3 regions of the Rhizobium sp. WSM409 genome follow, and region 3 is predicted to be linked to each of the others. Evidence: predicted binding sites of a transcription regulator. Region 3 holds the regulator's gene; each other region holds the start of a gene.
The links. Region 3 encodes HrcA, which represses chaperone genes, less so after heat shock. Its sites were predicted from a motif close to GTTAGCACTCNCNNNNNGNGAGTGCTAAC; they were not measured.
Positions count from the first base shown of each region.

Region 1: groES (co-chaperone GroES) is a predicted target of HrcA. The motif match lies at 5,042-5,070, and genes of this name have one in related genera.
Region 2: groES (co-chaperone GroES) is a predicted target of HrcA. The motif match lies at 7,452-7,480, and genes of this name have one in related genera.

Region 1 is NZ_JBYGKP010000004.1:69,234-79,880, reverse strand. Features, by position in the region: partial or broken gene AC25BC_RS31230 (YciE/YciF ferroxidase family protein) at 153-443, shown strand; gene AC25BC_RS31225 (NAD(P)/FAD-dependent oxidoreductase) at 671-1,585, opposite strand; gene AC25BC_RS31220 (hypothetical protein) at 1,873-2,070, shown strand; gene AC25BC_RS31215 (Crp/Fnr family transcriptional regulator) at 2,817-3,536, shown strand; gene AC25BC_RS31210 (hypothetical protein) at 3,537-4,064, opposite strand; partial or broken gene AC25BC_RS31205 (chaperone modulator CbpM) at 3,969-4,264, shown strand; gene AC25BC_RS31200 (usg protein) at 4,667-4,939, opposite strand; gene groES (co-chaperone GroES) at 5,215-5,529, shown strand; gene groL (chaperonin GroEL) at 5,575-7,203, shown strand; gene AC25BC_RS31185 (hypothetical protein) at 7,304-7,723, shown strand; gene AC25BC_RS31180 (glycosyltransferase family 4 protein) at 7,811-8,905, shown strand; gene AC25BC_RS31175 (amylo-alpha-1,6-glucosidase) at 8,915-10,647, shown strand, end outside.
Region 2 is NZ_CM172794.1:530,985-541,631, forward strand. Features, by position in the region: gene hisS (histidine--tRNA ligase) at 1-762, shown strand, start outside; gene AC25BC_RS02560 (ATP phosphoribosyltransferase regulatory subunit) at 805-1,926, shown strand; gene hisG (ATP phosphoribosyltransferase) at 1,923-2,618, shown strand; gene AC25BC_RS02570 (DoxX family protein) at 2,698-3,114, opposite strand; gene AC25BC_RS02575 (glutathione binding-like protein) at 3,429-4,139, shown strand; gene AC25BC_RS02580 (hypothetical protein) at 4,203-4,649, opposite strand; gene AC25BC_RS02585 (hypothetical protein) at 4,806-5,138, shown strand; gene groL (chaperonin GroEL) at 5,382-7,025, opposite strand; gene groES (co-chaperone GroES) at 7,098-7,394, opposite strand; gene AC25BC_RS02600 (TIGR01459 family HAD-type hydrolase) at 7,789-8,637, shown strand; gene AC25BC_RS02605 (bifunctional riboflavin kinase/FAD synthetase) at 8,669-9,652, shown strand; gene ileS (isoleucine--tRNA ligase) at 9,940-10,647, shown strand, end outside.
Region 3 is NZ_CM172794.1:351-10,997, forward strand. Features, by position in the region: gene AC25BC_RS00010 (saccharopine dehydrogenase family protein) at 1,237-2,319, shown strand; gene hemW (radical SAM family heme chaperone HemW) at 2,387-3,589, opposite strand; gene rdgB (RdgB/HAM1 family non-canonical purine NTP pyrophosphatase) at 3,599-4,243, opposite strand; gene AC25BC_RS00025 (VOC family protein) at 4,244-4,669, opposite strand; gene rph (ribonuclease PH) at 4,666-5,385, opposite strand; gene hrcA (heat-inducible transcriptional repressor HrcA) at 5,514-6,602, shown strand; gene grpE (nucleotide exchange factor GrpE) at 6,714-7,346, shown strand; gene AC25BC_RS00045 (nucleoside hydrolase) at 7,411-8,355, opposite strand; gene AC25BC_RS00050 (Hsp20 family protein) at 8,633-9,058, shown strand; gene AC25BC_RS00055 (BQ00720 family protein) at 9,106-9,363, shown strand; gene AC25BC_RS00060 (DUF2277 domain-containing protein) at 9,524-9,790, opposite strand; gene AC25BC_RS00065 (hypothetical protein) at 10,144-10,548, shown strand.

The DNA.
Region 1 (10,647 bases), on a different replicon from region 3:
CCATATCAAATCTCTCCACGACCCGACTCCTTACGGTCCGCGGAGCCAAATTGTTCCCGTCCGAGAGATATTTAATCGGCCTTGCGGCCGGCCATGTAATTCAAGCATTTTTCATAATACTCCTCAACCCTCCGGGATGCCGTCCTGGGACGGCCCGTGGCAAGACCTGCGAAGCCATCCAGGGTATTATCGCCGAAGTCTAGGAGATCATGGAGGAATACAACGGCGCCGTGGCCCTCGACGCTGGTCTCATTTCGTCTGCACAGGGTGTAGAACACTACGAGATCGCCCGCGACGGCACGCTGTTCGCATGGGCGAAGCAGCTGGGGCTTAAAGACGCCGTACCGCTCTTGCAAGCCAACCTTGCCGAGGAAGAAGTGACCGACCAGAAACTGACGCAGCTCGCCGAAGCGTCCGCGAATGTTAAGGGGAACAAGGCAGCCCGATCCCAACCAGAATGGAAAACGGCGCTCGACGAGCGCCCTTTTTTACGTCTGGCCAGAACTTGTCACCCCACGCGAATCGGGTCAGGAGCACCTAATGACGTCCATCCGCCGCGTTCTCGGAACGCGTCGGCCAGCCTTCGTCGCTAATATGGCTGAGGTGCGACTTCCTTGACACTCATGCAACGTCGCTCAGCAATTAATTATACGCATCGGGCCCGCTGGGCTCAGCGGATCAATGCTGACAAATCACTAAGATCATTCCGGATCGTCGTGGCCGCGACACCAGCCTGGCCCATCGCGTGGCTAATTTGATCCAGTCCAATCACCACGTCTCCAGCGGCATACAGGCCCTGGACGTCTGTGCGTTGGTGACCGTCGACGCAAATACATCCTTCCCCCGAAACCGTTGCACCCACCCCTAAGGCGAGCTCCGATCTGACGTCCGATCCTAACGCGGGGTAGATGGAGTCGAACCGATGCGTGCCCCTGCTTGTACGGATCGCGATCGCGCCTTGTTCGACATCGATTTCGAAAGGGCCACCCTTCACCAATATGCCCAGCTGCTGCAGCCGCGTCTCCTCGCTCGCCTTGAGTTCATGCTCGCCGGAGGGTGACACCAAAGTAATGTCACGGCTATAACTTCTGAGAAATACCGCTTCCTTGAACGCTTGGGAGCCTTGCCCGATGATCGCCACGCGTTTGTCGGTGACTTCGAAGCCGTCGCAAACCGGACAGTAGCGGATGAGCCCTCGTTTCACTGCCTCGTCGTGCTTGTCTTTTGGCATCGACGGCATGCGGTTCACAACACCTGTGGCGACGAGAACCGTTCGGGCCGATAAGGAGCCGTCGGCGAAAGAGACGACGAAATCCTTTTCTGCCTTGCGCAGTGCCGTCACTCGTTTATCGTCGATTTCCGCGCCGTACATGACGGCTTGAGCGCGCATCCGGCGGAGCAGGTCCGCACCATTGATGCCGCTGGGGAAGCCGGCATGGTTATGGGACACCGGGATGTTGGCTGCCCGGCTGGTTCCGTCATCAAAAACCGTCACAGACAGGTGATAGCGCGTCAGGTAGATCGCCGCCGTCAGTCCGGCAGGCCCACCTCCGACGATGATGCAGTCTCTTTTTGTTAGATCCATTCCATCATCCATTATCGGTAACCGCCCTGAGGCGGAGGGAGCGTTTTGGAACACGGATCAGCGGCGATAGTTCCCGACGGCCGTGAATGGCGGAGTCAGGAGATCGAAATTATGGATATAGCGCTCATTGTCGGATATTGCCTCCGTCTGTTCCGTCTGCAGCTTCGTTCCGCAGGTCTGGAAGGTCGTTCGCACCGGGGACACCGAACGACGCCGCATCCCTGACCATCGCCGTCGGGAAATGGGCTGCTCTGAGAGACTGCCGTTCCAACGATGGCATCCTCAAAGTGCCGCCGAACGGCTCTGTCCAGGACATCAAAGCCGAGCAGGCAATCGAGGAGACACGCAAGAAACCAGTCGACGGTCAGGATCAACCCGCTGCAGGTCCTCATGACAAGGAGCACCTGCAGGACGAAAGCAAGACGCCCGGCGCCGGAGCATTGCCCGACAAGGGCGATGAGAGCGTGTCACCAGGAAGCGGTTAAAAAAGGACGCTCGACCCGATGGGGAGCGCCCGAACCATCCCGGCGACGTTCGCGGCGGAGGCCGGAGAGTGGTTGACGCGAATGTCGACCGAGTAGGGTTGCGAGGCAAGCGCGTCATGAACTAAGTGGAACGCCGGTTCATTCATCTCTCTTTGCACACAGGATAAAGCTGTGCTCGCCAGGATGATGCCAATGGCATGAGCTGAGCGCCAGACGCCCCGATGCCGTGCAGAAAAATGACGAGGTGATCGTAAGCGGCCATGATTTTCCGTAGCTTGCTGAACTGGACCGAGGGGGCTCACCCGAGAATGGGAGCCGCCTTCTCACCCGACGCGCGAGCATCGAGGCGGACGCCGGCGGACATCTGGGGAGATTCACGATTATGGGGTGGCCCGATCGCGCCCTTCGCAAGCGCCCGCTCAAGGGCGGCACGCTACAGACACTCGCTCAAGGTGTTGAAGCGGCTTGGCAATCCACCCATATATCAGAAAACCCTCAAGGAACATTCCAATGGTAAGCAGGATCAGACGCACTCTGACCGTGCAGGAACGCGCGGAAGCATTCGAGCGAACAAACAAGGCCGCGGCCGAAGCCGCTGAAGAGGAACGCAGACGACGCGAGGAGAAGAACGAACGCCTCCGACAGCTACGTGTTGCCTCTGAAAACTGAAGACCATTTTCAATCTTATACTGAACTCTTGATGGCTGACATGCGTTCTGCCCAAAAGCTATTTCGACGATTTTACCATGAACCAACTGTCTACATTGCCCGCTGGCCGATCGAACCTATTGCTCCGCGCCTTATCGCAAGCGGATGGGGATTTGCTTTGGGATCACCTCGAGCCCGTCGCCCTCAACAGGGGCGATGTGTGCATAGAGAGCCAGCGACCGCTGACCCACGTATACTTTCTGGACGGCGGCTTGGGTTCGACGGTAATGCCTGACGAGGTTTACGGCTCGGCCGAGATCGGTGCGCAGGGCTACGAAGGGCTTATTGGCGTGCCGGTCATCCTTGGCGCCATGCAAACGCCACACAAGACATTCATGCAGGTTGGCGGTCCAGCTAGACGCATAGCGGTCGCACCCCTTTTGAGAGCGATCGACGAGAGCGAATCCCTGCGAAAGCTTCTCCTGCGCTATGTTCACGTCTTCCAGCTGCAAGTCGGTCAGACCGCTTACGCCAATGCCCGCTACAACGTTGAAGAACGGCTCGCCCGCTGGATATTGATGTCGGCAGATCGTCTGGGGTCACCCCTTTCCCTCACCCACGACTTTCTGTCGCTGATGCTGGGCGTGAGACGGCCCAGCGTCACTGATGCAACCCACATTCTTGAAGGAGAGCGGCTCATCAAGGCCAGCCGGGGCACAATCGAGATCATTGACCGTGCTGGCTTGGCCAAACGGTCTAACGGTTGCTACGGTGTATCGGAAGCAGAGTACGAGCGGCTTATAGGCCCGTGGCGTTGATCATCCGCTTTCCGGAGTTGAAACTCCACCCTTGAAATCCATTTCCGATTGAAGCGCACGCATCAATCTTTCCACCTCTTCAGCGACGAAGTCTCGTTCAGCCGGATCTACCAAATCCGTCGCGAACGTCTCGTCCAAATAGTTCTGCGATAATTCTTTCCTTCGGCTTTCGAGGAAAGCTTCGAGCTCTTTTGGTTTAAGGAGGAGGACGAGTTCGAGTGCTGCGAGGGTTGCGCGCTCGACGGCGACAATGCGGGCGCGAAGACGGAGGATTTCGGCGCGTTCGGGTTTTATCTTCGTGTTCATCTGCCTTATCTCGATCAAAGCAATGGCAAAAGATTTGACAGCCGTCTCGGTTCCACGGCACCGTCGGCCCAACGGCCCGCCGCCGTGCGAGAAAAATGGCCCCGACCGTGTGAAAACGCTAACTGGCTGGGGGACGATCGTGAATCCCGTCATCGCCTCAAGATCGAAGTAACCGAGCTCGAACTGTGGATCCAGGAAGGTTGGCTTCAGCCGCAAACTCACGAGGACCAGCGCCAGTTCCTGGGATGCAGATCTCGCCCGCGCCCGGCTGCATGGGCGTCAACGAGGCCGGCATCGACGTCATCATGGATCTCGTCGATCAGCTTCACGGTCTTCGCATGGCCATGCGCGACCTCATCTCGGCTGTCGGCAACGAGGCTCCAGCGGTGAAGCGACGCTTACGTGCCGCCCTGGAAAAGATTTCGATGCCCGTTCGTTCTAGCTCGTACCGCCGCCGCACTCTGGCACTTCTGAGCGACCGCCCAGGACTGCGCCCGGATCAACGAAGCAGCGCCTAATGGACGGCGTGACTGACCATACGATACGGATGCGTCGCGTTGAACTGCGCAATCATGGCAGCTGCTTGCATTGGCCCAAAGCGCTGCAAAGTGCAGGTTACCTTCAGCAAAGGCTTCACGTGCCGTGCCCTCGAGGGCCGTAGCGACATCGACAATACCTCTTCCCGTTCCTCGATGCTGAGGTCTCCGATATTCCTGATCTGCTCTTCCATATCATCTCACTCTAAACAGACCTTCGATAGCGACCGAGCTCGTGGAGCCTCGATCGCTCGGAGAATTGGGAAGAGAAAAATCCAGATTCAAGATTCAGTGCAGCTTGAACTCGCCGTCGACGCGCCGCCATTCGTTCGGGCCGATGAGACGCTGATGTGTATAGCGGACCGAGTGGAGAGGCCCGTCGAGATTGGCCTGCCAATAATCGAGGAACTTCTGCATCTCCGGGAAATTCGGCGCCAGATCGTAGTCCTGCCAGACGTACGCTTGCAGGACGGTTTCAAAATCGGGGATGTGATACAGGATATGCGCTGTAGTGAGGCCATAACCATTGAGTTGCCGCTCAAGATCCGACGAAAAATGCATGCTTCATCTCCTTTTCGTAACGTTGGACGGATGCCGCGAGTGCGCCCGGTCATCAGTTGTTTTTCAAACGGAAACCCATGCCTTATTGTTCCTTTCCAGCACGTTAGCAGCCGACGTGCGAGAGTGCTAATTTTTCTGCAGCGCCCTCTTGAAATCGGAAAATCTAGAAAATAAATCTTTCGCGCGAAACGCTCGAAGAGGCTTCGCACCCGGCTGGACCGGTCATCTGGTTCGGCGCGGGGTCAACGTCATCTTGTTTGTCCATGGAGGAAAACATGTCGTTCAGACCGCTGCATGATCGCATTCTCGTCCGCCGCGTCGACTCTGAGGAGAAGACCAAGGGCGGGATCATCATTCCTGACACCGCCAAGGAAAAGCCGCAGGAAGGCGAAGTTATCGCCATAGGCTCTGGCGCTCGCAATGAAGCCGGTCAGATCCAGGCGCTCGATGTCAAGGTCGGCGATCGCATCCTGTTTGGGAAGTGGTCAGGCACTGAGATCAAGATCAACGGCGAAGACCTGCTGATCATGAAGGAAAGCGACGTGATGGGCATCATCGAAGCCCAGGCCGAACAGAAGCAGGCCGCGTAACACGCCGCTCATCAGTCAAAAAGCTGCCTATTGAAGGAGTGAACAATGGCTGCGAAAGAAGTCAAATTCAATACCGATGCCCGTGAACGCATGTTGCGTGGGGTCGACGTTCTGGCAAACGCCGTGAAGGTTACGCTCGGCCCGAAGGGACGCAACGTCGTGATCGACAAATCGTTCGGAGCGCCCCGGATTACCAAGGACGGAGTATCCGTCGCCAAGGAAATCGAGCTGGAAGACAAGTTCGAGAATATGGGCGCCCAGATGCTGCGCGAGGTGGCGTCGAAGACCAATGACCTCGCTGGCGATGGCACCACGACGGCGACCGTCCTTGCCCAGGCCATTGTCAAGGAAGGTGCAAAGGCTGTCGCCTCAGGCATGAACCCGATGGACCTGAAGCGTGGCATCGACATTGCCGTAGACGCCGTTGTCAAGGAACTGAAGGCGAACGCCCGCAAGATCACCAGCAATTCGGAAATCGCCCAAGTGGGCACCATTTCGGCCAATGGCGACGAGGAAATCGGCAGGTATCTCGCCGAAGCGATGGAAAAGGTCGGCAACGAAGGGGTGATCACCGTCGAGGAAGCCAAGACCGCAGAGACAGAGCTGGAAGTCGTCGAAGGCATGCAGTTCGACCGTGGTTATCTCAGCCCGTACTTCGTCACCAACCAGGACAAGATGCGGGTCGAGCTCGAAGAGCCCTACATCCTCATTCACGAGAAGAAGCTCTCCAATCTGCAGGCGATGCTTCCAGTCCTGGAAGCCGTGGTGAAGTCCGGCAAGCCTCTGCTGATCATTGCCGAGGACGTGGAAGGCGAAGCCCTTGCGACCCTCGTCGTCAACAAGCTTCGCGGCGGTCTGAAGATCGCCGCCGTCAAGGCCCCAGGCTTCGGCGACCGCCGCAAGGCCATGTTGGAAGACATTGCCATCCTCACGGGCGGTACCGTGATCTCCGAAGACGTCGGCATCAAGCTGGAGAACGTGACACTCAACATGCTTGGCCGCGCCAAGACGGTCTCGATCGAGAAGGAAAACACCACCATCATCGATGGCGTCGGCTCCAAGGCGGAGATCGATGGACGGGTCGCCCAGATCCGCGCTCAGATCGAGGAAACCACCTCCGACTACGACCGTGAGAAGCTGCAGGAGCGCCTCGCCAAACTCGCCGGCGGCGTTGCCGTCATCCGCGTCGGAGGCTCGACCGAGGTCGAGGTCAAGGAGAAGAAGGACCGTGTCGACGATGCGCTGCATGCGACACGTGCTGCCGTCGAAGAAGGTATTCTGCCCGGTGGCGGTGTCGCCCTGCTGCGTGCGGTCAAGGCGCTCGACGGTCTTCCGACGGCCAACGACGATCAGCGCGTCGGGATCGACATCGTCCGTCGGGCGATCGAGGCGCCGGTGCGTCAGATCGCCGAAAATGCTGGCGCCGAAGGTTCGATCGTCGTCGGCAAGCTGCGCGAAAAGTCGGAGTTGTCCTTCGGCTGGAACGCCCAGACCGGCGAATATGGCGATCTATACGCGCAGGGCGTGATCGACCCTGCGAAGGTGGTGCGCACCGCGCTTCAGGATGCGGCCTCGGTCGCGGGTCTGTTGGTCACAACTGAGGCGATGATCGCCGAAAAGCCGAAGAAGGATGCCGCCCCCGCCCTGCCCGCTGGGGCCGGCATGGACTTCTAAGGCCTGCGGGAAGGCCCGCGCAGGCCGCCACAGCGGGCCTTCCCTTACATTTCATATCCGTACCAGCCGTTCCGTCGAGCAACATCAATGGAGCCAACCTATGAGAAAGGACATCGAGAATACTCTTCCAAAGCAAGCCACCGCGGCCATCAGTGCTGCCCATCTCCTGCATCCGGCCAAACATTTCAATCACCCGCGGGACGTGCTTGCGGCCGAGGGCATTGGCAAGCAAGAGAAGCGGGCCATTCTCGCTTCGTGGGCATCCGATATATTCGCGATCGAATCCGCACCCGCCCTACGACTTTACCCCGGCTCGGATAAGGCCGTCTCTTATGACGAGATCATCCAAGCGCTGAAACATCTGGACGAGGGCGATACGCGCGCTGGAGAGCAAGGTTTACCCGTTGCCGCCAACATCCACCGAAGCCAGCGCCGCAGACCACAACCACGCCGGATGGGCGGCTTCAGCCTGTGTAGCTTCCGGAGAGGAGACCGCCTGCGACAGCCATTCGAGATGTAGAAACGGCTTAATCTGCCGCATGCCTTAGCAAGGATGCGGATCTGATTTTTACCGTCGACTCTTTGCTCAATTGCGGAGGTTTTGCCGATGAAGATCGCCCAGATCGCGCCGCTCGCTGAAAGTGTCCCGCCCAAGCTGTACGGCGGCACCGAGCGCATTGTTTCATACCTGACCGACGAGCTGGTTCGGCGGGGTCACGATGTCACCCTCTTTGCCAGCGGCGATTCCGTCACCGATGCCAGGCTGGTGCCCTGCTCTGACGTCGCCCTGCGGCTTAATCCGGCCGTCAAGGACCACCTGCCGCATCATGTCGTCATGCTGGAGGAGGTCCGCCGCCGGGCGCATGAATTCGACGTCTTACACTTCCACATCGATCTCTTGCATTTCCCGCTGATCCGGGATTTTGCCGATCTTACCGTCACGACGCTGCACGGGCGGCTGGATCTGCCAGACCTCAGGCCCTTCTACAAGGCGTTCCCCGATATTCCGCTGGTGTCGATCTCCAACGACCAGCGCCATCCCATGCCGCCGGTCAATTGGGCCGGAACAGTCTATCACGGGCTTGCCACTGACGGCCTGCCCTTCACCGCCAAGCCGAAAGGCAATTATCTCGCTTTCCTTGGCCGCATCTCGCCGGAGAAGCGTCCCGATCGAGCGATCCAGATCGCGGCGAAAGCCGGGATGCCGCTAAGGATGGCCGCCAAGGTCGACAATGCCGACCAGGCCTACTGGGACACGGTGATCGAACCGATGGTCAAGAGCCATCCCAACGTCGAGTTCATCGGAGAGATCAACGAACATCAGAAGGCGGAATTTCTCGGCAATGCAGGTGCCCTGCTCTTTCCGATCGACTGGCCGGAGCCTTTCGGGCTGGTGATGATCGAAGCCATGGCGTGCGGGACACCCGTTATCGCCTTCAACCGCGGCTCGGTGCCTGAACTAATCGACCCCGGGCTCTCTGGCATCATCGTCGATACAGTCACGGAAGCGGTGGAAAACGTCGACTGGGCTCTGCGCATGGATCGTCACAGGGTGCGCGAAACGTTCGGGAGACGCTTTTCCGCAAGCCGCATGGCGTCCGACTACCTTGATATATACCGACGTCTGCCGGGAGTGCGCACCGAGACCGCTCGCATGCGCCGGTCCAATGGGACGGCTCCCGACCTTAACGTCGCCTCGTAAGGAGAAGCCATGTCGAGCGCGCTGACAGACAGCAACGGGATGCCGGCAACGTCAACGCAGTTGTCGCCTACGGGCCAGTTTTTCATTCCGGCCACCGCATCGCTGCAGGAACGGCGGCCGCGCACCTTGAAGCACGGCGACACCTTCGCTGTCTTCGACCATAATGGCGACGCGCTTTCCGGGCCCGGCAGCCCCGAAGGCCTGTTTCACCGAGATACGCGGTATCTCTCACACCTCTCTTTGACGATCAACAGCACGCGGCCGATGCTGCTGTCGTCGACGCTCCGCGACGACAACGCGGCGCTGACCTGTGACCTCACCAATCCCGATCTCTTCGATAAAAAGGGCAAGCTTACGCTCGCGCATGACCTTGTCCACCTGCGCAGGACACGCTTCCTCTGGGATAGGCGCTGTTACGAGCGGCTGACCGTCAAGAACTACGACGAACGGCCCCAGCAGGTCCGCATCGAGATCGCATTTGCGGCCGATTTCGCCGACCTTTTCGAGGTTCGGGGAACCGTCAGGGCAAAGAAAGGACGCTCTCTTCCAGCAGTGATCGAGGCGGACAGCATCCTCCTTTCGTATTTCGGGCTCGACGATCGAAAGCGGTCGACGCGTTTATCCTTCGATCCTACTCCCGATAGGTTGGCAGGCGATCTTGCCGTTTATGATCTTCACCTGGCCCCGCACGAGACCCGATCGCTATTTGTCGAGATCGGCTGCGACGAAGCAGAAGCCCGGGCACCGAACCACCTTTCCTTTTTCTTCGCATTTCGCGACGCCCGCCGCGCACTGCGCTCGTCCGCCTCGCGTGCGGCGTCGATCGTAACGTCCAACGAGATATTCAACGAGGTGGCGCGACGCGGTGTGTCCGACCTCCACATGCTGATGACGGATACGCCAGAAGGACCTTATCCCTATGCCGGCATCCCCTGGTTCAGCACGGTCTTCGGCCGTGATGCGCTGATTACCGCGCTGGAAACGCTTTGGCTCGATGCGCAGATTGCCCGCGGCGTGCTTGGACATCTGGCTGCCAACCAGGCGACGGAGTTCAATCCGGCCGCGGATGCCGAGCCCGGCAAGATCCTGCACGAGGTGCGCTACGGCGAAATGGCAGAACTTGGCGAGGTTCCCTTCCGGCGCTACTACGGCAGCATCAATTCGACGCCCCTGTTTGTGATGCTGGCCGGCGAATACCTCAAGCGCACCGGCGACCTTACCACTATCAAAACGGTCCTGCCGAATATCGAGGCGGCGCTGATCTGGATCGACGAGCACGGCGATCGCGACGGCGACGGTTTCGTCGAGTATGGGCGACTGAGCGAAGAAGGGCTGATCAACCAGGCCTGGAAAGACAGCCACGACTCCGTCTTCCATGGCGATGGGACCCTTGCCAAAGGTCCAATCGCGATTGCTGAGGTCCAGGCGTATGTCTATGGTGCCTGGAACGCTGCCGCTGAGATCTTTCGACGGCTCGAGCGGCCGGAACGGGCGGCAAAATTCCTGGCAAGGGCGGAAGGGCTCCGCCGTGCCTTCGACATCAGTTTCTTTGATGAGGAAATTGGCACCTACGCACTGGCGCTCGACGGGGACAAGCGCCCCTGCCGGGTCCGTTCCTCGAATGCCGGCCATGCATTGTTTACCGGCATCGCCTATCCCGAAAGGGCTGCGCAGGTCGCCCACACCTTGATGGGCGCCTCATCCTTCTGCGGCTGGGGTATTCGCACGATCCCCTCGACCGA
Region 2 (10,647 bases), 530 kb from region 3:
GCCGAAAGCGCTGCCCGCCTCGCCGAGCTGGTTGCGGGAACCGCCAGGGGTGGCGAGGGCGTCGACGAGCTGAATTTCATCGGTGCGCTGGTTACCAGCGCCGGTTATGGCCCTGACCGCATCAAGATCGATCCCTCGGTTGTCCGTGGCCTCGAGTATTATACCGGCCCGGTCTATGAGGCCGAACTGACCTTCGACGTCACCAATGAAAAGGGCGAAAAAGTCGTCTTCGGTTCGGTCGGCGGCGGCGGCCGTTATGATGGCCTCGTCTCCCGCTTCATGGGCCAGCCGGTTCCGGCGACCGGCTTTTCGATCGGCGTCTCCAGGCTGATGACAGCCCTGAAGAACCTCGGCAAGCTCGGCGCCAGTGAGGTCATCGAGCCGGTGCTGGTGACCGTCATGGACGGCGATGTCGAGGCGATGGGCCGCTATCAGAAGATGACGCAGGAACTGCGCGCCGCCGGCATCCGCGCCGAGATGTTCCAGGGCAACTGGAAGAAGTTCGGCAATCAGCTGAAATATGCCGATCGCCGCGGCTGCCCAGTCGCCATCATCCAGGGCGGCGACGAGCGCGCGACAAGCGTCGTGCAGATCAAGGATCTGATCGAAGGCAAGCGGCTCTCCGGCGAGATCGAGGACAATGCCAGCTGGCGCGAAGCGCGCGTGGCGCAGGAGACGGCCCCGGAAGCCGACCTCGTCGCCAAGGTCAGGGAGATCCTTGCTGCGCAGGCCGAGGATCGGAAGCGAGCGGCGAATGTCTGAGGCATTTCCGGCACGCCCGTCGCTTATTATTCGGAGCGCAGCATGCCCCTGATCAATCTCCCCGAATTTGCCAACGACCTCATCGCCGAATTCGACGCGCGCAACGCCGAGCGCATCGATACGCCTGTCATCCAGCCGGCCGAACCTTTCCTTGATATCGCCGGCGAGGATCTGCGCCGCCGCATCTTCATGACGGAGAGCGAAACCGGCGCCAGCCTCTGCCTACGTCCCGAATTCACCATCCCCGTCTGTCTGCGCCACATCGAGACGGCGACCGGCACGCCGAAGCGTTATGCCTATCTCGGCGAGGTTTTCCGCCAGCGCCGCGACGGCGCCAATGAATTCTATCAGGCCGGCATCGAGGATCTTGGCGATATCGACCTGTCAAACGCCGACGCCCGCGCCATCGGCGATGCCACCGGCATTCTCGCCCGCCTGCTGCCGGGCCGCCGCTTAGCCGTGACATTGGGCGACCAGGCAGTGTTCGAGGCTGTCGTCCAGGCGCTCGGCCTGCCGCTCGGCTGGCAGAAGCGCCTGATCCACGCCTTCGGCAATATGACGCAGCTGGAAGCCCTGCTTGCCAGCCTCGTCAGCCCGCAATTCGTCACCGGGCTGGACGACGATATCGCCAGGCTTGTCGCATCAGACGACGAGCAGGCGCTGGTCGCCTATCTCGAGCGGGAGATGCAGAAGACCGGCTATTCGACGAATGCCGGCCGCTCGGCCCTGGAGATCGCCCGAAGGCTCAAGGAAAAGCTCATCCTGTCCGAAACGCGCCTCGACGATGCGGCCTTCCGTGTTTTGGAAGAGTTCCTGTCGCTCGACGTGCCGCTTATCAATGCTTCCGCAGCCCTTTCCGGTTTTGCCGATGCTGCCGGCCTGAAACTCGGCAACGCGCTCGCCCGCTTCAATGGCCGCGTTGCAGCACTTTCCAATGCCGGCGTCGATCTTTCCTGCCTCGACTACCGCGCCGCCTTCGGACGGCCGCTCGACTATTACACCGGCCTCGTCTTCGAGGTGACGGTGGAAGGCTCGACCGCGGTGCTCGCCGGCGGCGGCCGCTTCGACCGGCTCCTGACCTTCCTGGGTGCGACGGACCGTATTCCGGCCGTCGGCTTCTCCTTCTGGCTCGACCGCATCGAAACCGAAAGGGCAGCCGCATGACCATCACCATCGCGCTTCCCTCCAAGGGCCGGATGAAGGAGGACGCTTCGGCGATCTTCGAACGTGCCGGCATGACGATCTCGGCTGTTGGCAACGATCGCTCCTATCGCGGCCGCGTCGAAGGCTGGGACGATGTGGAAATCGCCTTCCTTTCGGCGTCCGAAATCTCCCGCGAAATCGGCAACGGCACGGTCGATTTCGGCGTTACCGGCGAGGATCTGATGCGGGAAGGTTTTGCCGAGGTCGACAAGCGCGTCGAATTCTGCGCCCGCCTCGGCTTCGGCCACGCCGATGTCGTCGTCGCCGTGCCGGAGATCTGGCTCGATGTCGACACCATGGCCGATCTCGTCGACGTCGCGGCCGATTTTCGCGCCCGCCACTCCAGGCGCCTTGCCATCGCCACCAAATACTGGCGGCTGACCCAGCAGTTCTTTTCGAGCCAGCACGGCATCCAGCTTTATCGCATCGTCGAAAGCCTGGGCGCCACCGAGGGCGCTCCCGCCTCCGGCTCGGCCGATATCATCGTCGATATCACCTCCACCGGCTCGACGCTGCGCGCCAACCATCTGAAGGTGCTCCAGGACGGCGTCATCCTGCATTCGCAGGCCTGCCTCGTGCGCGCCCGCAAGGAAAGCCACGCCGGCGAACCCGCTGTGCAGGCGATCATCGATGCGGTGCGTGCCGCCCTCTGATCTCAGTCATGAAGGCAAAAGAAAAACCCGCCGTCGGATGACGGCGGGTTTTGTATGTCCGGGAGGATGTCTGCTGGTGTCAGGCGGTTGCGTAGGCGCCGCGCCGGGCGTCGAGCGAGTAGGCGCCGGCACCGACGGTGGCGAGCAGTATGTACGCGCCGGCCAGCGTGATATTCTTCATGACCATGATCTGGTTGAGAATGTTCACGAGTTCCGTGCCACTCGCGTAGGGCAGGTGGAAGGCAATGCCCGTGAAGACACAGAAGGCGGCGAGCAGCCAGCCGGCAATGCGGACCTGGAAGCCTGTGAGAACCGCAAGGCCGGCCAGCAGTTCGAAAAGGCCTGCGACATAGGCCAGCAGGGTTGCTGCCGGCAGGCCGGCACCGGCGATCATGCCCGCAGTACCGGCAGGATCGGTGAGCTTCATGAAGCCGGAAAGGATGAACATGAAGGAAAGAAGAATACGGGCAATCAGGATGATGACGTTGTTCGACATGGACGTTGTCTCCGTTTCAAGGACTTTGGAGATCTTGGTGCCCCAGCACCGGTTCGACCTCGGATGCCTCTATGTCGCTCTTTTCTTGCGTTGTGGAAAGATAAACGAAAGGGGACACTTCGTTCACTAATATGGAACGATCTCCAAAGCGCGTCGCGTTCGACCGGATTCATGCGACGCGGTTGGATCTTTTGTGGTCATGCGTGTCGTTGGCCCAAAACCGCAGCACACTTTTGGGCGACATGCATTAGCTGCCCCCGCTTGCCTTTGCCAAGCCGGGTCTCTTATGGTCGGCGCCCAACATGGAGACTCCGATGGCAGATCTTTCCGCATTTCCGATCACGACGCGCTGGCCGGCAAAAAATCCCGACATCATCCAGCTCTATTCCCTGCAGACGCCGAATGGGGTGAAGGTCTCGGTCGCCCTCGAAGAGCTCGGCCTCGCCTATGAGCCGCATTATATTTCCTTCGCCGCCAACGATCAGAAGTCGCCGGAATTCGAATCTCTCAACCCGAACGGCCGCATTCCGGCGATCATCGATCCGAACGGTCCGGACGGGAAGCCGATCGGCCTTTTCGAGTCCGGCGCGATCCTGCTTTATCTCGCCGAAAAAACCGGCAAGCTCATCCCTGCTGATGCCGCCGGTCGCTACGAAACCATCCAGTGGGTGTTTTTCCAGATGGCGGGTATCGGCCCGATGTTCGGCCAGTTCGGGCATTTCCATAAATTCGCCGCCGACAAGGTCGCCAACAATTCCTATCCGGTCGAGCGTTATCGCGATGAATCCAAACGGCTGCTCGGCGTGCTCGATGACCGGCTGAAGGGTCGTCAATGGATCATGGGCGATCAATACACGATCGCCGACATCACCACCTTCACCTGGGTTCGCGGCGCCGATATTTTCTATGGCGGCCGCGAGGTGCTCGAATACGCAAAATTCCCCGCCGTCTCGGATTGGCTGGAGCGCTGCATCGCCCGCCCGGCAAGTGCCAGGGGACTCAACATACCGGTCAAGCCGGAGTAACGGACGGATCGCTGCAAAGTAGAAAGGCCGCCCTCGAGGCGGCCTTTTATCTTGATGTCCGGCCTATCGCCGGCTTGTGATCTGCTTTGTGCCTTCCAGCTTGAAGCGCGGAAAGACGAAGACGCCGACCATGCTGCCGCTGTATTTCTGCTCGAGACCGTTGGACTCGCCCATGCAGAACAGCGGCTGGCGCAAGCCGTTCGGCATGATGATCGTCGTCGAAAAACAGAAGGAGGAGCAGAGCGTCGCCGCCTGCTCGAACAGCTCCAATATGTGGCTGCGGTCCTTGGCATCATAGCAGCGGATCAGGCTGAGCAGTCCGCATTCCCGTGCGGCAAGGCCGTGCAGCATCGCGCTCCATTCGCCGAGACGGAGCATGCCGCTCGAAAAATCTCCAGTCCAAGCTTCGGAAACGGAAAACTGCGCCAACATCTCGTGATTTTGATTGGCGTCATCAAACGAGCCGGGTGTCAAAGGTACGGCTGCATTGGCTCTGGCGATCTTAAACAAGGCGTTCCCCCGTTCGGATGCGGCTCCCGCCGCACGCTCGGCAAACACAAAGAAACAGGATCACGCAGCAGCGGGCATGATGCCCGCGCTTCATCCGGCGATGATTGCCACGGCCATCTGGCCTCCGTAACCGGAGCCCTTCGAAGCCGAACGTTCATGCATCGCCTTCCGCGCTCCGGCCTCGTCTATTGGCGAAAAATTATCGCCGGGTGCGCTTTAATTGCAGCGCGGATTTATAGGGGCTTTTGGACAAACGGCAACGGCTTTTTAAGGGGTGTTCGGATCGGCTTCATTCTGGGGGTGCCCGCATCTTCGGCCTATTTCGCCAGAATTGGCATGGGAAGATCATCTTTGCGAGCGTTGCAAACGTTTTCACTCTGCGTCAGGCCGGAAATCGTGCCGCAACTCAATGATCTCTCGCATGTCGGTGGGCTGAGAAAGACGCAGGCAGCGCAAGCCTCGCGCAAGCTTCGTGCCCGGGGCCTGTAAGAGGGAGCCGGGCGGGCGTTCGTCGGCTATGCAAATCACTGTGCCGCACGTCGAATCGCTTTGGGCAAAAGAAAAGGGCGACCCGAGGGCCGCCCTTCCTGTTCCGGATGCCGGAATGGTGGTCAGTGATGGCTTTCGCCTATCACATCATGTCCATTCCGCCAGTTCAGCGCGCTTGACGCGCTGAACCATCTTAGATGATGGGCGGTTTCATGAACGATGCTGTGAAAGGCCGTTGGCCTATCACATCATGTCCATTCCGCCCATTCCGCCCATTCCGCCCGGCATGCCGCCGCCAGCCGATTCTTTCTTCGGCAGTTCGGCAATCATGGCTTCGGTGGTGATCAGCAGCGATGCGACAGAAGCAGCGTTCTGCAGCGCCGTGCGAACGACCTTGAGCGGGTCGACGATACCCATGGCGATCATGTCGCCATATTCGGACGTCTGGGCGTTGTAGCCGTAGTTGTCTTCGTTCTTGTCGAGGACCTTGCCGACAACGATCGAGGCTTCGTCGCCTGCGTTTTCAGCGATCTGACGAACGAGCGACTGCAGGGCGCGGCGAACGATGTTGATGCCGGCTTCCTGGTCGTCGTTTGCACCCTTGACGGTGATCTTCGTGGAGGAGCGGAGCAGAGCGATACCGCCGCCGGGGACGATACCTTCCTGAACGGCAGCGCGGGTCGCGTTGAGCGCGTCGTCGATGCGGTCCTTCTTTTCCTTCACTTCGACTTCCGTCGAGCCGCCGACGCGGATGACGGCAACGCCGCCAGCGAGCTTGGCAAGACGTTCCTGCAGCTTCTCGCGGTCGTAGTCGGAGGTGGTTTCTTCGATCTGGGCCTTGATCTGGGCAACACGGCCTTCGATGTCGGTCTTAGCGCCCGAACCGTCGACGATCGTGGTGTTTTCCTTGGAGATCGAAACCTTCTTGGCACGGCCGAGCATGTCGAGCGTGACGGATTCGAGCTTGATGCCGAGATCTTCGGAGATGACAGTGCCGCCCGTCAGGATGGCGATGTCTTCGAGCATGGCCTTGCGGCGATCGCCGAAGCCAGGTGCCTTGACGGCAGCAATCTTCAGGCCGCCGCGCAGCTTGTTGACGACGAGCGTAGCGAGGGCTTCGCCTTCGACGTCTTCAGCGACGATGAGGAGCGGCTTGCCGGTCTGAACGACGGCTTCGAGAACCGGGAGCATCGACTGCAGGTTCGAGAGCTTCTTCTCGTGAAGGAGAATGAAGACGTCTTCGAGGTCGGCGATCATCTTTTCCGGATTGGTCACGAAGTAGGGGCTGAGGTAGCCGCGGTCGAACTGCATGCCTTCGACGACTTCGAGTTCGGTTTCGGCGGTCTTGGCTTCTTCAACCGTGATGACGCCTTCGTTGCCGACCTTCTGCATGGCTTCAGCAATGTCGAGACCGACCTGCTTGTCGCCATTGGCCGAAATCGTGCCGACCTGTGCAACTTCTTCCGAAGTCGAGATCTTCTTGGCCTTGGCCTGGAGATCCTTCACGACGTCGGCGACAGCGAGGTCGATGCCGCGCTTCAGGTCCATCGGGTTCATGCCGGCTGCAACGGCCTTGTTGCCTTCGCGAACGATCGCCTGGGCAAGAACGGTAGCCGTCGTGGTGCCGTCGCCGGCGATGTCGTTGGTCTTCGAAGCAACTTCGCGGACCATCTGGGCGCCCATGTTTTCGAACTTGTCTTCGAGTTCGATTTCCTTGGCGACGGAAACGCCGTCCTTGGTGATGCGCGGCGCGCCGAAGGACTTGTCGATGATGACGTTACGGCCCTTCGGGCCGAGCGTGACCTTCACTGCATCGGCGAGAATGTCGACGCCGCGCAGCATCTTTTCGCGCGCGGTGCGGCCAAACTTGATTTCTTTAGATGCCATATTCTTAACTCCTGAATTCGAGTTGTTCGGGCAAAGAGCCCGTCAGCCATTTCGGGAAAGCAGGTCGGCCGATCAGCCGATGATGCCCATAATGTCGGCTTCCTTCATGATCAGAAGGTCTTCGCCGTCGATCTTGACTTCGGTGCCGGACCACTTGCCGAACAGGATGCGGTCGCCAGCCTTGACGTCGAGTGCGACGACCTTGCCGGACTCATCGCGCGCGCCGGAGCCGACGGCGACGATTTCGCCTTCCTGCGGCTTTTCCTTGGCGGTATCGGGAATGATGATGCCGCCCTTGGTCTTGGCTTCGGACTCAACGCGGCGAACAACGACGCGGTCGTGAAGGGGGCGGAAGTTGGTGCTTGCCATTGTCTAATCCCTCGATCGAATGACATTCGCGGACCGGATTGGCCCACATGGATAGATGTTAGCACTCCCTTGCGGTGAGTGCTAGCGACGAGCATTTAGGGATGGCTCCGAGAGGAGTCAATGAGAGCAATCACGAATTTTTGTGCCGGAATTGTGAAGATGCCGGAGAATAGTCGGAGATTGCGGCCAAAACCTCGGCGCAGCTGAACTTTGCCGAACTCGTCCGCGCTCGGCGATCTGCCGCTTCGCGATAATCGTCAAAACCCTTTGCCCTTCCGCTCCTCCGGATCGCCGTTCGAGCTCTACGCATTGGCCCGGCGGCGAAGAAAATGCCTTGCCATCGTCTTGCGCCTTTGCAATGTCACCGGTGACTGAAGCAAATCGGGAAATCGGAATGGCTAAGCGGATAGAAAACTTCTCGGAGATATCAGGTCGCTATGATGTGGTGCTCTGCGATGTCTGGGGCGTCGTTCACAACGGCGTCGATCCGTTCCCGAAGGCGGCCGCAGCCCTTGAAGCGGCACGCGAAAACGGCCTCGCCGTTGTCCTCATCACCAATTCGCCGCGCCTTTCCTGGCAGGTGGTCGATCAGTTGCGCCAGATCGGCGTTCCCGACAGTGCCTATGACAGGATCGTCACCTCTGGCGACGTCACGCGCGGGCTGATCGCCGAAGGGCCGAAGACCGTCTTTCTGCTCGGCCCCGAGCGCGACAAGGCGCTGCTCGAAGGCATTGGCGTCGAGCGCCGGCCGGCGGGCGAAGCGCAATCGCTGGTCTGCACCGGCTTTTTCGACGACGAGACCGAGAAGCCGGAGGATTACACCGACATGCTTCTCGATTTCAAAGCCCGCGACGTGCCGATGATCTGCGCCAATCCCGACCTCATCGTCGAGCGCGGCCATCGCATCATCCCTTGCGCCGGCGCCATGGCCGCCTATTACGAGCAGCTGGGCGGCAAAACCCGCATCGCCGGCAAGCCGCACCGGCCGATCTACGAGGCGACGCTTGCGGCTGCCCGCGAGCTTCGCGGCGATTTCCCGGTCGATCGCGTGCTGGCGATCGGCGACGGCATGCCGACCGACGTGCGCGGCGCCTTGAATTACGGCCTCGACCTCCTCTACATCAGCGGCGGTATCCACGCTAAGGAATATACTCTCAACGGCGAGACCGACGAGGCGATCCTCAACGCCTATCTCGAACGGGAAAACGCCGCGCCGAAGTGGTGGATGCCCCGCCTTGCATGAAGACACGCCTTGCATGAAGAGAAGCCAGCCGATGACCGTCTTCCACCGCAATGAAACCCGGGAACCCCTACCCGCCCATCTAAAGGGCGGCGTCATTGCCATCGGCAATTTCGATGGCGTGCACCGCGGCCATCAATCGGTGCTGAGCCGGGCGCTCGAGATCTCCAAGGCGCGCGGTATCCCCGCTTTGGTGCTGACATTCGAGCCGCATCCGCGCACGGTCTTCCGGCCGCAGACACCGGTCTTCCGCCTGACGCCGGCGCCGCTGAAAGCCCGTATCCTGGAAACGCTGGGCTTCAGCGCCGTCATCGAATATCCCTTCGACTACGAATTCTCGCAGCGCTCGGCCGATGATTTCATCCATTCGATCCTGAAGGATTGGCTCGGCGCTTCCGAAGTGGTCACCGGCTTCGATTTCCATTTCGGCCGTGGCCGCGAGGGCGGTCCGGCCTTCCTGATGAATGCCGGCCATACCTACGGCTTCGGCGTCACCCTGATCGATGCCTTCCGTGACGAAAACGCCGATGTCGTCTCTTCGAGCCATATCCGCGCGCTCCTGAAGGAGGGCAATGTCAGTGAAGTCGCCGGCATGCTCGGTTACCGCTATACGGTGGAAGCTGAGGTGATCGATGGCGAAAAGCTCGGCCGCCAACTCGGTTTTCCGACGGCCAACATGCGCCTGCCGCCGGAGGTCGATCTTGCCGCCGGCATCTACGCCGTCCGCTTCCGCCGCCAGGACGGCACGCTCCACGATGCCGTTGCAAGCTATGGCCGCCGCCCGACGGTCACGGAAAACGGCGCGCCGCTGCTCGAAACCTATCTTTTCGATTTCAGCGGCGATCTCTACGGCCAGCTCTGCTCCGTCTCCTTCTTTGGTTATCTCCGCCCCGAGCTGAAATTCGACGGCCTCGATCCGCTCGTCGCCCAGATCAAGCGCGATGAGGAAGAGGCGAGGGCGCTGCTTGCGGGTGTCAAGCCACTCGGCGCGCTTGATCGGAAACTGTGCTTTTCCTGAGGTCGCCTTGAGTGCGGCTGTCGCTGCGGCCACCGGCGATTCCAGCCGTTGAAGCGGATTGCCAACCGCGAATTCTTCTCTTCCTTTTCCCGGCAAAAACGCCTATGAACCGGCGCGATGACGAAATATCGGCTGGCAATGATGATGCGAATTATCGGCCCGGCCTTCCGCGCGCGCTAAGCGGCCGGAAGGTCCGGGTTTTTGGCGCTTGGTAAGAGCGCTTCCGTCACCAGCTATTTCACGCCCGTTGCGCCCCTTCCTGGGCCGCCAGAAAACGATTGTCAGACATGACCGATACAGCCGAAAAGATCGACTATTCGAAGACCCTCTATTTGCCCGAGACCGATTTTCCCATGCGCGCCGGCCTGCCGCAGAAGGAACCGGAACTCGTCAAGCGCTGGCAGGAGATGGGTCTCTACAAGAAACTGCGCGCTTCCGCCGCTGGCCGCGAGAAATTCGTCCTTCACGATGGCCCTCCCTATGCCAACGGCAACATCCATATCGGCCATGCGCTGAACAAGATCCTCAAGGACGTCATCAACCGTTCGTTCCAGATGCGCGGCTACGACGCCAATTACGTGCCCGGCTGGGATTGCCACGGCCTGCCGATCGAATGGAAGATCGAAGAGAAGTACCGCGAGAAGGGCAAGAACAAGGACGAGGTCCCGGTCAACGAATTCCGCCGGGAATGCCGTGAATTCGCCGCCGGCTGGATCAAAGTCCAGGCGGAAGAGTTCAAGCGCCTCGGCATCGAGGGTGACTTCGACAATCCCTATACGACGATGAATTTTCACGCGGAATCGCGCATCGCCGGCGAACTCTTGAAGATCGCCGCAAGCGGTCAGCTTTATCGCGGCTCCAAGCCGATCATGTGGTCGGTCGTCGAGCGCACGGCGCTGGCAGAGGCCGAGGTCGAATACCAGGACTATGAGAGCGACACGATCTGGGTGAAATTCCCAGTCGTCGAAGGTCCGGTCGCGCTCAAGGATGCGTTC
Region 3 (10,647 bases):
CCAGCAGGCGGTTTCGGCCGTTGCCGCCGCAAGGCCCGCAAGCTTCGGCTCGCCGCTCTTCGGTTCGCCGCTCGATAGCCGCTTTACCTTCGACACCTTCGTCGAAGGCAGCTCGAACCGGGTAGCACTTGCGGCTGCAAAGACGATCGCGGAAGCCGGTCAGGGCGCCGTGCGCTTCAACCCGCTCTTCATCCATTCGACCGTCGGCCTCGGCAAGACCCACCTGCTGCAGGCTGTCGCCAATGCGGCAGTGCAGAACCCCAGGGCTCTGCGCGTCGTCTATCTGACGGCCGAATATTTCATGTGGCGTTTCGCCACCGCGATCCGCGACAATGATGCGCTGACGCTGAAGGATTCGCTGCGCAACATCGATCTCTTGATCATCGACGACATGCAGTTCCTGCAGGGCAAGATGATCCAGCATGAATTCTGCCATCTCCTCAACATGCTTCTCGACAGCGCAAAGCAGGTCGTCGTTGCCGCCGACCGTGCGCCCTGGGAGCTGGAGTCGCTCGACCCCCGCGTTCGCTCGCGCCTCCAGGGCGGCGTCGCGATCGAATTCGACGCGCCGGATTACGAGATGCGTCTCGAAATCCTCAAGCGTCGCCTTGCTGTCGCCCGGCTCGAAGATCCGTCGCTCGAAATTCCGGCCGAGTTGCTCCAGCATGTCGCTCGCAACGTCACGGCCAGCGGCCGCGAACTTGAAGGCGCTTTCAACCAGCTGGTCTTCCGCCGCTCCTTCGAGCCGAACCTGTCGATCGAACGCGTCGACGAACTGCTCGCCCATCTGGTCGGCTCCGGCGAACCCCGCCGTGTGCGCATCGAGGATATCCAGCGCATCGTTGCAAGACACTACAATGTCTCGCGCCAGGAACTGGTGTCGAACCGCCGCACCCGCGTCATCGTCAAGCCGCGCCAGATCGCCATGTATCTGTCGAAGACGCTGACGCCACGCTCCTTCCCGGAGATCGGCCGCCGTTTCGGCGGGCGTGATCACACGACCGTGCTGCACGCCGTGCGCAAGATCGAGGAACTAATTTCGGGAGACACCAAGCTTTCGCACGAAGTCGAGCTTCTGAAGCGCCTGATCAACGAATAGTCGATAGGTTTTTCCGAAAAATCCACGGCCGGAAGCGATTCCGGCCGTTTTGCTTTATAAGTTTTTTATTCTATACCTCCCGCGCATCACGTGCATGTCAAAGACTGAAGCGCCAAAACGGCGCGTGGGAGGAATGAATGAGTTTCGAAAAGATCGCCGTTCTCGGCCTGGGCAAGGTCGGACGGCTGGCGGCGACGCTGTTGCATGAAGGCGGCTTCGAGGTCATCGGCGTCGATGCGCAATTGCCGCTGAGCGACGTCCCCTTCAAGTGCCGCATCGGCGATATCTCCGATCCTCAAGTGATCGGCGAACTGCTCTCGAATGTCGAGGCGGTGCTGTCCTGCCTGCCCTATCATTTGAATATCGAGCTGGCGCGCGCCGCCCATCTTGCCGGCATTCATTATTTCGATCTGACCGAAGACGTTCCGACCACCAATTTCATCATCGAGCTGTCGAAGACAGCCCGCGGCCTGATGGCGCCGCAATGCGGCCTGGCGCCGGGTTTCGTCGGCATCATCGGTGCAAGCCTGGCCGACGGCTTCGATCGCTGCCGGTCGATCCGCATGCGCGTCGGCGCCCTGCCGCAGCATCCGACCGGACTGCTCGGCTACGCCTTCAACTGGTCGCCCGAGGGCGTCGTCAACGAATATCTGAACGACTGCGAGGTCATCGAGGGCGGTGTGCGCAAGCTTGTCTCGCCGATGGAATGGCACGAGACCGTCTATGTCGGCGGCGTCAAGCTCGAAGCCTTCACGACGTCCGGCGGCCTTGGCACCATGTGTGACACCATGCTCGGCAAGATCGACAATCTCGATTACAAGACCATGCGTTATCCCGGCCATATGGAGCTGATGAATTTCTTCTTCCACGAGCTGTTGATGCGCGACAAGCGCAAGCTCGCCGGCGAGATCCTGACCAATGCCAAGCCGCCGGTTGAAGACGATGTTGTCTATGTCCATGTCGCCGCCGAAGGCACCGAGAATGGCAGCCTGCGCCGCAAGGAATTCGTGCGCGCCTATTACCCGATCGAGATTGCCGGCGCGCGCCGCACGGCGATCGCCTGGACGACGTCAGCCTCCGTCGTCGCCGTCATCGAGATGGTCCGCGACGGCCTGCTGCCGACGACCGGCTTCCTGCACCAGGAGCATATTCCGCTGGAGATGTTTTTGAAGACGCCGACCGGCAGCCTCTTCAAGGCGGGTGCGACCAGCCACGGCTAAGAAGCAGCCTTCGGTGCGGCGGCAATATCAATGCCGCCGCACCGAAAACCAATCCGTCGTATGGGTGTCAGCAAGCGAGATCGGCGACGACGGAATCGAGGATCAGCATGCCGGATGGCGTGCAGCGCAGCCGTGAATTGCCGATCCGCTCGATGAATTTGTGTTCGAGCAGGAATTCCTCGCGTTTCGGGTCGAGATCGCGGCCGGAAAGTTGCTGCCAGCGGGCAAGATCGACGCCTTCCCTGAGCCGCAGCCCCATCAGCAGCAGCTCGTCGGACTGTTCCTCGAAGCCGAGCCGCTCCTCGTCGAGAATGCCGTGGCCGTCACGCTCGACCATGTCGAGCCAGGTTTCCGGCTTGCGCTCGGTCGCCGTCGCGAGCTTCTCGGGGCCACGCGTCAGCCGGCCATGGGCGCCCGGGCCGATGCCGGCATAATCACCATAACGCCAGTAGGTCAGGTTATGCCGGCTTTCAGCCCCCGGCCGGGCATGATTGGAAACCTCATAGGCCGGCATGCCCTCGCGCGCGGTGATCTCTTGCGTCGCCTCGTAGAGCACTGCCGATTGCTCGCCATCCGGCACGATCAGCTTGCCGGCCTTGTGCAGGCCGTAGAAGGGCGTGCCTTCCTCGATGGTCAGCTGATAAAGCGAAAGATGGTCGACCGCATAGGAGATCGCCTCCTTCAATTCCTTTTCCCATTCCTCGACGGTCTGGTCGGGCCGGGCATAGATCAGGTCGAAGGACATGCGCGGAAAGATATCGCGCGCCAGCCTTATCGCCTTCAGCGCGTCGGCGACATCATGCAGCCGGCCGAGGAATTTCAGATCCCGGTCGTTCAGCGCCTGCACGCCGAGCGAGACGCGATTGACGCCGGCTGCCCGGTAGCCGCGGAAGCGTTCGGCCTCGACGCTCGAAGGATTGGCCTCCATGGTGATCTCGATGCCATCTGGCACATGCCAGTGCCGCGCAATGCCGTCGAGAATGGCGGAAACCGCTTCCGGCTTCATCAGCGAGGGCGTGCCGCCGCCGAGGAAGATGCTCGTCACCGTCTTCGGCCCACTCATCGCCCGGACCGCCGCCATCTCCGTCAGGAAGGCTGATGTAAAGCGCTCCTGATCCACCGGCTGGTGGCGCACATGGCTGTTGAAGTCGCAATAGGGACACTTCGCCGCGCAGAAGGGCCAGTGCACATAGACGCCGAAGCCCGGCTCGCCGGTATCGGGCAGCAGAGCCGCGTCGCGCGAGGTGCTTGGCGTGTCGAAATTGTCCACGAACAGACCTTATGCCTCCAGGCAGGTTTCAACAAAGAGTTTGAAGGCGCGGGCACGGTGCGACAGCGCTTGCGGCTTGCCGACGTTCCAGCCGTGTTTTTCCTCGCCGCTCATTTCGCCGAAGGTGATGTCGTAGCCCTCGGGCTGGAAGACCGGATCGTAACCGAAGCCCTGGGTGCCGCGCGGCGGCCAGACGACACTGCCTTCCACCTCGCCGCGAAACAGCTCTGTATGCCCGTCCGGCCAGGCAAGGCAGAGCACGCTGATGAAACGCGCCGTGCGCTGTTCCGGCTTTGTCGCGCCCGCATCCTGCAGCGCCTTTTCCACCTTGGCCATCGCCATGTCGAAATCGCGCGTGCCGTCGGCCTTCTCCGCCCAATTGGCGGTGTAGACACCGGGATCGCCGCCGAGTGCATCGACCACCAGCCCGGAATCGTCCGACAGCGCCGGCATGCCTGAGGCATTGGCCGAGGCGACTGCCTTGATCGTCGCATTCTCCTCGAAGCTCGTGCCGGTCTCATCCGGCTCGACGAAATTCAGCTCGGCGGCCGATTTGGCGGTGAAGCCGAGCGGCCCGATCAATTCCTGGATCTCGCGGATCTTGCCGGCATTGTGGCTGGCAACGACGATGGTCTTCGTTTCAAGCTTGCGCATTCAGATGTCCTGTTCGATGCCCCAGATTTTAGCCTCCGCGCATTCCAGACTGTTACCGGCCGGATCGCGGAAATAGATCGAGCGGCCGCCCTTCGGCCAGCGCACTTCGGATTCGATCGCCACACCCGCCGCCGTCAGCCGCTCGGCCATGGCATCGATATTGCGGCCGGACACCCGGAAACAGGCGTGGCCCTGGCCGGTCGTGCCGTGCGGCGGTACCTGCAGTGCTTCAGGCGCTGGCGGTTTTACCGTTTCCTCGGGATTGAAGATCAGGAGAACGCCAGGCCCACAGCGGAAGAAGACATGCCGGTTGGCGGCGCGGGCGATCTTTTCAAGTCCGAGAACGTCTTCGTAGAACGTCTCGGCCTGGTCGAGATCCCGCGCATAGAGCGCCGTTTCCAACATGCCTTCCAGCATGGGGTTCATCCTTCGACGGCTTGCTTCTGCAGTGCCACGAGTTCGCCGATGCCGTTTCTGGCAAGCTGCATCAGCGAGGTGAATTCGCCCTCGCTGAACGGCGTGCCTTCGGCCGTGCCCTGGATCTCGACGATCCCGCCGGTGCCCGTCATGACGAAGTTCGCATCGGTCTCGGCCGAGGAGTCTTCGATGTAATCGAGATCGATCACCGGCTGGCTGGCGAAGATGCCGCAGGAGATGGCGGCGACATGATCCTTCAGGACCCGTTCGACCTTGATCATGTTGCGGCTTTCCATCCATTTCAGGCAGTCGTAAAGCGCGATCCAGCCGCCGGTGATCGAGGCGGTCCGCGTGCCGCCATCGGCCTGGATGACGTCGCAATCCAGCGTGATCTGCCGTTCGCCGAGCGCCTGCAGGTCGACGACGGCGCGCAGCGACCGGCCGATCAGCCGCTGGATTTCCTGGGTGCGGCCGCCCTGCTTGCCGGCGGCAGCCTCGCGCTTCATGCGTTCGCCGGTTGCCCGCGGCAGCATGCCGTATTCGGCCGTGACCCAGCCCTTGCCGGTATTGCGCAGCCATGGCGGCGTCTTTTCTTCGAGACTCGCCGTGCAGAGCACATGCGTGTCGCCGAACTTCACCAGGCAGGAGCCTTCCGCATGCTTGGAAAAATTGCGCTCGAACGAGACCTTGCGCATCTGGTCGATTTTTCTGCCTGAAGGCCGCATTCTTATCTCCTGGAGTTTATTTGACCGCTTCTACGATTGGCGGCGCTCATTTGCAAATTCCCTTTTGCCACGGGTCTTAGTTTGACTTACTTTTCGGGAAGTATCATCAGCACGGGTTCGAAAGCTTCATGGGCATCAGGTCGACGTCGGTTTCGGATGCCGTAGCTGCGCTGGACGAGCGCTCCAGGGAAATTTTTCGTCGCATCGTCGAAGGTTATCTGGAAAGCGGCGAGCCGCTCGGTTCGCGCAACCTGTCCCGTATCCTGCCGATGTCGCTGTCGCCGGCCTCGGTGCGCAATGTCATGAGCGATCTCGAAGAACTCGGCCTGATCTATTCGCCGCATGTCAGCGCCGGCCGGTTACCGACCCAGATCGGCCTGCGCTTCTTCGTCGACGCCTTCATGCAGGTCGGCGACCTCTCGGCCGAGGAACGCGCCAGCATCGACCGCCAGGTGCGGGCCGAAAGCGGCGGCAATCCCGTCGAATCGATGATGAACGAGGCAAGCCGCATGTTGTCGGGCATTTCGCGCGGCGCCGGCCTGGTCATCACCTCGAAAAGCGATCCGGTGCTGAAACATGTCGAGTTCATCCGGCTCGAACCGACAAAGGCGCTGGCCGTGCTCGTCGGCGATCACGATCAGGTGGAAAACCGCATCATCGAGCTGCCGGCGGGCGTCACCTCCTCACAGCTGACCGAGGCGGCGAATTTCCTCAATGCCCATATGTCCGGCCAGACCCTGCCGGAGCTTCGCAAACAATTAAGCCGGCTGAAGGACGACGTCCGTCACGAGCTCGATGCCCTGTCGCGCGATCTGGTCGAGCGCGGCATTGCCGTCTGGGCCGGCAGCCCGGACGAGGGAAAACCGACGCAGCTGATCATCCGCGGCCGCGCCAACCTGCTCGAAGGCCTCGCCGGCGCCGAGGACCTCGACCGGCTGCGCCTGCTGTTCGACGATCTCGAGAAGAAGGACAGCCTGATCGAGATCCTCAATCTCGCCGAAAGCGGTTCGGGCGTCCGCATCTTCATCGGATCGGAAAACAAGCTCTTCTCGCTGTCCGGCTCGTCGCTCATCGTCGCGCCCTATCGTGACGATGACGATCGCATCGTCGGCGCTGTCGGCGTCATCGGCCCGACGCGGCTCAATTATTCCCGCATCGTGCCGATGGTGGACTATACAGCCCAGCTCGTCTCCCGCCTTTCGCGCAACCAGCTTTGACGCCGCAACTGCCAAGCACGCGGAATTTTCGCTTCTTTGTCACGCAGACTTGATTTTTTTCGGTCAAACCTCGATATCGGGCGCATCTGAAGACACCAACCGGAGACCGTCATGACCGATGACACGACGAAAAACGGACCTGACGCAACTGCGGCGGATGCCGCAGCCGACGCTACCGCCTACGTCGAGAACGAAACTGCGCAGGAAGAGGCCGCCCAGCCGGACGCGCTTGAGCTTCTGAAAGCCGAAAACGGCGAACTGCGCGACCGCTATCTGCGCCTTGCTGCCGAGATGGACAATCTGCGCCGGCGCACCGAGCGCGAGGTGAAGGATGCCAAGTCCTATTCCGTCGCGGGCTTTGCACGCGACATGCTCGCCGTCTCGGACAATCTGCGCCGCGCGCTCGATGCCATCCCTCCGGAGACCAGGGCTGCGGCCGATGCCGGCCTGAGCACGCTGATCGAGGGTGTCGAGATGACCGAGCGCGCCATGCTGTCGGCTCTCGAGCGCCACGGCGTTCGCAAGCTGGAGCCGGTTGGCCAGAAGTTCGATCCGAATTTCCATCAGGCGATGTTCGAGGTACCGAACCCCGACGTGCCGAACAACACGGTCGTCCAGGTCGTGCAGGCAGGCTTCTCCATCGGCGAGCGCGTGCTGCGCCCGGCCATGGTCGGTGTCGCCAAGGGCGGCCCGAAGCCGGCGGAAGCCGAAACCAACTCCGTCTTCGACGAGAAAGACGCCTGAGAACACTTCCCTAGCGCGTCCCATGGGACGCGCGGCGCTCTGGCGGAGAAGGGGAACGAAAGAGTCAGATGCGGGCGAAGCGTTCGATCAGCAGATCGAAAAAGCCATCCGCATCGACATGGCGCATAACCTTGGCGTTGCGCTTGCGCTCGGTCACATGCCACCAGTCGACGACCGTCATGCCGACGGTGAGTTCGGACTGGACCTCGATCTCGACATTGCAGTCCCGGCCCTGGAAAAGCTCCGGCTTCAGCAGGTAGGCGACGACGGTCGGGTCGTGCAGCGGCCCGCCGTCGGAACCGTATTTCTCGATGTCGAAGCGTTCGAAGAATTCGAGCATCTCGACCATGGCCTTTGCCGGCGCCGTGCCGATCTCGGCCATGCGTTTCACCCGGTCCTTGCGGGTCAGCAATTGATGCGTCACATCTAGCGGCATCATCACGATCGGAACGCCTGAGCGGAAGACGATATCGGCGGCTTCGGGGTCGACATAGATGTTGAATTCGGCCGCCGGCGTGATGTTGCCGCCCTCGAAGAAGCCGCCGCCCATCATCACCAGTTCGCGGATGCGGGGGATGATGTCGGGCGCCTTCTGGAAGGCCATGCCGATATTGGTGAGCGGCCCGAGCGTGCACAGCGTCACCGTGCCTTCAGGCTCATGGCGCAACGTCTCGATGATGAAGTCGACGGCATGGCCAGGCTGCAGCGCCATCGTCGGCTCGTTCAGCTCCGGACCGTCGAGGCCGGTCTTGCCGTGCACATGTTCGGCCGTCACCAGCTTGCGGGCGATCGGTGCGTCGGCGCCGGCGAAAACCTTCGTCTCCGTCCGTTCGCAAAGCTCGCAGACGATGCGCGCATTGCGGCTGGTGAGCGAAAGCGGCACGTTGCCGGCGACCGTCGTGATCCCCAGCACCTCCAGCTCATCGGGACTGCCGAAGGCCAGCATGATGGCGGCCGCGTCGTCCTGGCCGGGATCCGTGTCGATGATGATCTTTCTTGCGCTTGCCATTCCGATCGTTCCATCCTCGCACTGCGTGATATCGGGCATGCACCGATTTCTTCACGTCCCGTCACAAATCAGCACAATCCGCGCGGGCATGTTTTGATGCGAGGCAGCAGGCGCTTTGTCAAGGAAAGAGCCTGACGTCAGCTTAAAATTGAGAAGGTGGCGCCGACACGTCGCGCCCCATGCCTTGCAGCGCCGGGCTCCTCTCCCCATATTAGCGGCATCCGGATGCTGCCGTTAAGGTCCGGGATGGTCGCTTGCATCAAGGACTTGAAAAGAGATGAGCCGTATTACCCCTTTCGCCAGCCCGCTGCTTCTGGGCTTCGATGCCATGGAAAAGACGTTGGAGCGCATTTCCAAGGCGAGCGACGGATATCCGCCTTATAATATCGAACGCATCGGCGCCGACAGCGGCGCGCCGGAACGCCTGCGCATCACCCTTGCCGTGGCCGGTTTCAGCGAGGAGGAGCTCGATGTCTCCATTGAGGAGAACCAGCTTCTGATCCGCGGCCGCCAGGTCGAACAGGGCGAGCGGGATTATCTTTATCGCGGTATCGCCGCCCGTCAGTTCCAGCGTACTTTCGTTCTTGCCGACGGCATGCAGGTGCTGGGTGCGGCCCTGAAGAACGGTCTGCTCTCCGTCGATCTAATTCGTCCGGAACCCGCGCGCATGGTCAAGAAAATTAACATTTCGGTCTCACAGTAGCACAACGGTTTGTCGAACCGTTGGTCCCTTCTCCCGGAGGAACAGGAATGTTGATGAAAGAAGCCACGTCTCACTTGACCAAATCCGAGCTTGCCCACATCGGCAACGGCGAGGTCGCCTATATCAGAAAAATGCGCACCGATGAGGTCGCCAAGTGCTTTCCCGAGGCGCCGGATATCGATCCGACCGTCGATCTCTGGGCACTCTTCGGCGCCGACGGTACGCCGATCCTTTTGACGGACAACCGTTCGAGCACCTTCTTCAAGGCTGCCGAGGACGAATTGAAGACGGTCAGCCTGCACTGACCGTCAAAGACCGTCTGTCGCGTTTCACTGCTTGCGGTGCGCGGTCGTTCTATTCGAATTTCGCTGCGGTCGGGACGGATGTCGCGACATGTGCGCGTCGCCTTCTTTCAGATAGGCCAGTTGACGCTTGATTGAGATCTCCTGTGCGTGACAGGATCTCTTACGCGAAGCGGACCGCCGTTCTCGCGCGCGCCTTTGCCGCTACCTCCTCACGATCACGAGGAGGTTGAGACGTTTCCAGCGAATCGAGCAGCTCGCGGGCGCATGCTGCGATCGAACTGACCGCGTGCTCGAATGCGAGCTCATCGCGCTTCGACGGTTTGGTCGCTCCGCTCACTTTGCGCACGAACTGCAGCGCGGCATCGTGGATCTCCTCATCCGTCGCGGGCGGATCGAAATTGAACAGGGGTTTTATATTTCGGCACATGACTTGCTCCCGGTCATTGTCTCTTCCATTGAGAGGAGGGTGGCCAGCACAGAAAATAGTCGCGTGAGCGTTAATGGCAACCGGTCCAACGGCGGAACTCTATGCGCCGCAAGGCAGGACGCAGCGCCTTCAGTTCGGTTTGTTGTCGTCGTCGGCTTTAAAGCCGGATCACTTCGGATCGAATCGACCAGAAATCTGAATGCGCCTCTTCATCAGAAGCTGCCCGTGGGGTGATGGCTCGTTTACGCCGCCACTAGCGGCCATCTGTTCGAAACTGGTGCCTTTTCATGCTACAGACGAGTGCCTGTATTCCGCGTTGGCTTGTTCATGGTCGGCGACGAAAGGAGCTTGCATTGAACCAATCGCACCGATTTCTATTTCATACACAGCGTCCGAGAGACGATGGATGCGGGGTGTTAGTCCTGCAGATGCTCACCGGCATGAGCTATGACGAGGTGGCAGCCATGATCGATTGGGGCGATAAATCGGCGCATTATACAACCTGGAACGATCTTTGCGGCGTGTTGGCGGAGATCGGAGTGCCTATCGAAGCCCCGATCAAAACCAGTCGATGGAGCGATATCCAGGGGGTCGCTATCGTCCACGTTCAGCGGGATCACTTCATGCTTTACGACGCGGAAAACGGTCTGTTCTATGACCCAGCAGAGATGGAAGGCCCAGGGGTGGCCAGCGATCGCATTCCAACCAGCTATCTGACCGTAGACCCATCGGCGCTAACCACCGCTAAAATTGGGTAGAGCATGTCGCGCAAAAGTGTGCAGCGGTTTTGCGGCAACGGACATGCGAGAAACCAAGGAGCTAGAGCGTGGCAAGCGAATCTGAAGGATCGCGACGCG